Linked DNA regions of Kordia sp. SMS9. The protein of the gene in region 1 interacts with the protein of each later gene in a pairwise test. Links are inferred from orthologs where the notes say so. Each region holds a gene or a part of one and is shown in the gene's direction. Other genes may lie near its edges.

Evidence for each region. Proteins that work in one complex are often made in the same cells at the same time.
Region 2: the proteins of pepT (region 1) and tpiA interact in binary tests that used the Escherichia coli proteins (3 or more experiments, as listed by UniProt). The link is inferred for Kordia sp. SMS9 from one-to-one orthologs.

What each region holds. Positions count from the first base shown.
Region 1 is NZ_CP031153.1:4,384,300-4,387,324, forward strand. The notes cover bases 14-2,959. They hold pepT (peptidase T), read left to right. Parts: upstream 14-841; coding sequence 842-2,077; downstream 2,078-2,959. Other genes in these bases: KORDIASMS9_RS18535 (quinone-dependent dihydroorotate dehydrogenase), read right to left, coding at 14-264; KORDIASMS9_RS23450 (hypothetical protein), read left to right, coding at 522-725; KORDIASMS9_RS18545 (mechanosensitive ion channel family protein), read left to right, coding at 2,195-2,959. Also shown: more of KORDIASMS9_RS18535, read right to left, coding at 1-13; more of KORDIASMS9_RS18545, read left to right, coding at 2,960-3,022. UniProt on the Escherichia coli protein: Cleaves the N-terminal amino acid of tripeptides.
Region 2 is NZ_CP031153.1:5,226,150-5,229,190, reverse strand. Bases 66-3,027 are described here. They hold tpiA (triose-phosphate isomerase), read left to right. Parts: upstream 66-1,152; coding sequence 1,153-1,902; downstream 1,903-3,027. Other genes in these bases: KORDIASMS9_RS22030 (ATP-dependent Clp protease adaptor ClpS), read left to right, coding at 2,755-3,027; prmA (50S ribosomal protein L11 methyltransferase), read left to right, coding at 1,905-2,741; KORDIASMS9_RS22045 (TlpA disulfide reductase family protein), read left to right, coding at 635-1,123; KORDIASMS9_RS22050 (murein L,D-transpeptidase family protein), read left to right, coding at 66-633. In the rest of the region: KORDIASMS9_RS22055 (hypothetical protein), read left to right, coding at 1-59; more of KORDIASMS9_RS22050, read left to right, coding at 64-65; more of KORDIASMS9_RS22030, read left to right, coding at 3,028-3,030. UniProt on the Escherichia coli protein: Involved in the gluconeogenesis. Catalyzes stereospecifically the conversion of dihydroxyacetone phosphate (DHAP) to D-glyceraldehyde-3-phosphate (G3P).

The sequences.
Region 1 (3,025 bases):
TTCTATAAAGCCAAATCCGAAATTGGAAAGTTCGTTGTAGAGTTTTGCATCTTTGTCAAAACCCGCAGCCAAACCGACAGGATTTTTAAACGTTAAGCCAAAAACCGTACGTTCCAAACGTTTGTCATTCACTACATACATTCTTCTAAAAATGCTAGAAACAAAAGGAATTTTGCAAAGTGTTCTAATCAATGAAAAGGTAAAATGATGCACTTTTTCTGGATCGAAGCGAAAAAGGATAGGTTTTACAAGAAATTGGTACATGCTGTTTTGTTTGTGCAAAAATAGTTTAAATTTTAGAAGTGAAATCTTTTTGTCTGTTATTTTATGTATGAAGTTTCACTTTTTTTAACTTTCGTAAAAGCAGCTCTAACATCTGTTTTGAAAAGTGGCGGTACTTTCATTCTACATAAATAATCAACTTATTTTTATACTTACAATTCATAAAACCAGAGATCTAAAGTTTTCTTTTCAAACTGTTGTCTTTTAATTTTATAAATAATAAATCAAAAAAAAATATCATGAAAAAAAAGAATTTAACATCGTTATCACTAAACAAAAGATCAATCTCTAAAATCCAAGGTCAAGGACTTCACGGTGGAAGTAGTATACTTACAGGACTTTGGAATAGTTGTCGCGCAATTGAATGCCTTTCAGAAGATTGTACTTCTATTGACTGTTTTGTCAGGGAATCTGAAAACCCAACGTGTACAAGTCAAAATTAAAAAATAACTTAGTCAACAAAATGCTTCTTCTTTAAGGAGCATTTTTTTTTGAAAAAGCTTTTGAATTGTGCGTTATTTTTTTTCAGAATCTACTATTTTTGAAAAAAAGACTTCACATGCAACATATTATAGACAGATTTATCAGTTATGTTACGATTGATACCGAATCTGATCCAACTTCTGACACGACACCAAGTACTGAAAAACAATGGAATTTAGCCAATCTATTGGTAGATGAATTGAAACGAATTGGGTTGTCTGATGTTACAATAGACAACAACGCATATATTATGGCAACGTTGCCAAGCAATGTAGATCATGACGTGCCAACGATCGGATTTGTGTCGCATTTTGATACGTCTCCAGATTTTACAGGCGCCAATGTAAATCCTCAGATTATACACAATTATGACGGAAAAGATATTGTGCTAAATGCCGCAGAAAATATTGTGCTTTCGCCAGATTATTTTGACGACTTGTTATTTTACAAAGGAAAAACCTTAATTACTACGGACGGAACTACATTGTTGGGTGCCGATGACAAAGCAGGGATTTGCGAAATTGTGTCTGCAATGGAATATTTGATCAATCATCCAGAAATAAAACATGGAAAAATTCGTATCGGCTTTACACCAGATGAAGAAATTGGTCGTGGTGCACACAAGTTTGATGTGGAAAAGTTTGGTGCGGATTGGGCATATACGATGGATGGAAGCCAAATTGGTGAGTTGGAATACGAAAATTTCAACGCTGCAAGTGCTACAATTGAAATTAAAGGAAAAATTGTACATCCTGGCTATGCAAAAAATAAAATGATCAATTCCATTTTGATTGCGAACGAAATCATAAATTCATTGCCATCACATGATGTTCCGCAAGAAACCACCGATCGTGAAGGCTTTTACCATTTACATACGGTGACAGGAAGCGTAGAAGAATCGTCTTTGGCATACATTATTCGTGATCACGACAAAAATAAGTTTCAAGCGCGTAAAGAGTTGTTAGAGAAAATTGCGGCTGATATTAACAGTCGCTACACGTATGATCCTGTACAATTGACGATCAAAGATCAGTATTACAACATGAAAGAAAAGGTTGAACCTGTGTTTCATATTGTAGAAATTGCCGAAGAAGCCATGAAAGCGTTAGACATTACGCCAATTATTAAGCCTATTCGCGGTGGAACTGATGGTTCGCAATTGTCATTTATGGGCTTGCCGTGTCCAAACATTTTTGCGGGCGGACATAATTTTCATGGACGTTATGAGTATGTTCCTGTAGAAAGTATTCAAAGTGCGATTGAAGTGATTGTTAAAATTGCGGAATTGACAGCGGCAAAGTACCAAAAATAATCCATTGGTCGATTTTTTGTATTCCTACAACGATTGTTCAACATTTATTTTTTTGTAAGAATTAATCCACTGCAGTAGTATTTATTTTTGAGGAAATAACCTTAAAAATAAAGAATTATGGGAACTATTTCAGAATCGTTAAGTACATTTTATGACACTATTGCCGAAGGAATTGGCGATTGGGGATTGAAACTAATTGGTGCATTAGCAGCTTTAATTATTGGCTTTTGGATCATCCGAATGATTATGAAAGCTATTGGAAAAGCTTTTGAAACGCGCCATGTGGATGAAACTTTGCGCCCATTTTTACTGACGGTGATTGGATTTATTCTTAAACTCGTTTTACTAATTTCCATTGCTGGGATTGTTGGAATTCCAACCGCTTCTTTTGCAGCATTGATTGCTGGGATTGGTATTGCTATTGGTGCCGCTTTCAATGGTTCTCTTGGTCATTTAGCTTCTGGTGTAATGCTATTGATCTTCAGGCCTTTTAAAGTGGGCGATTTGATCAAAACAAATGATGCTTTTGGTTTTGTAAAAGAAATTTCAGTGTTTGTGACAGTAATAGAAACATTTCAAAACGAAACCGTGATTGTACCTAACGGCGCAATTACCGCAAATAAAATTACAAATCTTACGAAAATAGGAAATCTTCGTATCGACATGCCTTTTGGGATTCAATATGGAACAGATATTCAAAAAGCAAGAGACATTGTTGCAGAAGTTTTAAAAAATGATAAAAATGTATTGGCTGAGCCAGCTCCGAGAGTTGCTGTGAATAATTTAGGAACCAATGGTGTTGAATTGTTAGCCATGCCGTATGTTGATTGTAATAACTATTGGGATGTATATTGGGATACACGTCAAAAAATCGTAGAAGCCTTAGGAGCAGCTAAGTATGACGCACCTTTTGCACAACGTATTGTAACGATGAAACAGTTGTAAACA
Region 2 (3,041 bases), 840 kb from region 1 along the record:
CGAGAGATCTTGTTGGAAATATATCAAATTCAGAAATAAGACAATTTATAATAGAATAGTAGTATGAAAGTTTCTCGCATGTACTGTATCTGTTTTGTGTTATCATTTTGGTTGTCAGCGTGTAAAAACAAAACAACGGATCAAAATACGAACTCGACGCAAACTTCACTGAATCAATTATTGCCTAAAGGAACTTCTGTTCGTATTCTCATAGACAAAAGCGACTACACACTTTCGGTATTTACAGCAGATACACTAGTCAAACAATACGCGGTTGTTTTTGGAGGAAATCCTGTTGATGACAAAGAAAAAGAAGGCGACAAGCGAACGCCAGAAGGTACATTTGGGATGCGTGATAAATATCCGCATAAAAGTTGGTCAAAATTTATTTGGATAGATTATCCGAATGCAAATTCATGGAAAAAATTCAACGCTCGAAAAGCCGCTGGTATCATCAAAGAAAGCGAAACCATTGGTGGCGAAGTCGGAATTCACGGTGTTCCAAACGGAATGGATCATGTCATTGATGAAAAGCAAAACTGGACACTAGGCTGCATTTCCATGAAAAATAAAGATGTGAATGAACTCTATCCGTACATTACCAAAAAAACACAAATCATCATTCAAAAATAGCATGAAATACATTCTTTATGTATGTTTGATAGCGTTTTTGGGAGTAAGTTGTCAAAAACAAATCCTAAAAGAATTTCCACCAGAAGCATTGCAAGAAATGATGCTTTCTGTAAACGGAGAAACGCATACTTTTGAAAACATTCTAAAAAAACACCAAGGAAAAACTATCTTTGTAGATATATGGGCTTCGTGGTGTCGCGATTGTTTGGTGGGAATTCCTGACGTAAAAGAAATTCAAAAAAATAATCCGCAGTTAACATACCTATTTTTATCTTTGGACCGAAATAAAGCGCAATGGAAAGCGAGCATGAAAAAGTATGATCTTACAGGAACACACTATTATGTGAAATCTGGAATGAAAGGTAGCTTTGGAAAAGCGATCGGACTCAATTGGATTCCAAGATACATGATTGTCAATCCTAACGGAAGCATCAAACTTTTTGAAGCCATCAAAACAGATGATAAAGTATTGCTAAAAGCATTACAATAAACATAAAAAGATACTAAAAAAACAATATAATGAGACGTAAAATAGTAGCAGGGAACTGGAAAATGAACAATGACCTTTCGGAAACGGAAGCTTTATTAAATGATTTAATTGCACACGTGCCGGAAACAGACGTAAATGTTATGGTAGCACCAACGTTTGTGAATCTTTTTCAAGCATTCAATATGTTAAAAGGACACAACATTGAGGTGATTGCTCAAAACATGCATCAAGAAGCAAAAGGTGCCTATACAGGAGAAATATCTGCAAATATGCTAAAAAGTGTGGGTGTACATACCGTAATTCTTGGACATAGCGAGCGCAGAGCGTATTTTGGAGAAACGGACGAATTATTAGCCAAAAAAGTAGACGCTGCACTCGCAAATGACTTGCAAATTGTATTCTGTTTTGGAGAAGAATTGGAAGACCGCAAGTCTGAAAACCATTTCAACGTGGTAGAAAGTCAATTAAAAAATGCATTATTTCACTTAGCTGTTGCCGATTGGAAAAACATCATTTTGGCATACGAACCAGTGTGGGCAATAGGAACCGGAGAAACAGCTTCGCCAAAACAAGCACAGGAAATGCATGCGTTTATTCGTAAAACAATCTCAGAAAAATTTGGAAGCGATACCGCAACTGAATTGTCTATTTTATATGGAGGAAGTGTAAAACCAGCAAATGCGACTGAAATTTTTGCAAAAGAAGATGTAGATGGCGGATTAATTGGTGGAGCGGCCTTAAAAGCTGCTGACTTTACAGCGATCATAAACGCATTCTAATCATGTCTACAACCTACATAGGATATACCTTTAAAATTTCACCATTGCAACCTGCCACAGAAATACTCATTGCAGAGTTGGGTTTTGCAGGTTTTGAAAGCTTTGTAGAAAATGAAGAAGGTGTCAATGCGTACATTCAAAAAGGCGATTGGCATGAAGCTATTTTAGAAAACATTCAAATTCTGAACAATGCTGAATTTAAGATCAGTTATCAAAAAGAAGAAATAGCGCAAGTCAACTGGAATGAAGAATGGGAAAAGAATTTTGAGCCGATTGAAGTAGACGAAAAATGTGTAGTAAGAGCGCCTTTTCACGAAAAACCAGCGGTGGAATACGATATCATCATTGAACCAAAAATGAGCTTTGGAACAGGTCATCACGAAACCACACACATGATGTTGCAGCACATTCTCAATACCGATGTTACCGATAAAAAAGTGTTAGATATGGGATGCGGAACCGGAGTTTTGGCAATTTTGGCTGAAATGAAAGGCGCAAAACCAATAGACGCAATTGATATTGATAACTGGTGTTATCTAAACTCACTAGAAAATGTAGAACGCAATAACTGTCAACATATTTCTGTGTATGAAGGCGATGTGTCTTTGCTAAAAGATAAAACCTATGATATTATCATTGCAAATATCAACAGAAACATTTTATTGAGCGATATTCATCAATATGCGGCATGTTTACATGCGAACGGAATTTTATTTCTAAGTGGGTTTTACACGGAAGATATTCCGATTATTACAGAGGAATGTGTAAAAAACAAGTTAAAATTTGCAGACAAACTCGAAAAAAATAATTGGGTTTCGTTAAAATTTGTAAATTTGTAGTAAAATATTGAATATGAGTACACAAGAAAAAATTAAGGAAGAATATTTAACCTTAGAAGATGTACAAAAGAACAACGAAATTGTATTATATAACGACGATGTAAATACATTTGATCACGTCATTGAAACACTAATCTATGCTTGTGATCATACTGCTGAACAAGCAGAACAATGTTCTATAATTGTACATTACAAAGGAAAATGTACCGTGAAAACTGGAGAATATGAAGATTTAAAACCAAGATGTAGCAAATTGCTTGAAGCTGGACTTTCCGCTGAAATTATTTAGACACATTTGGT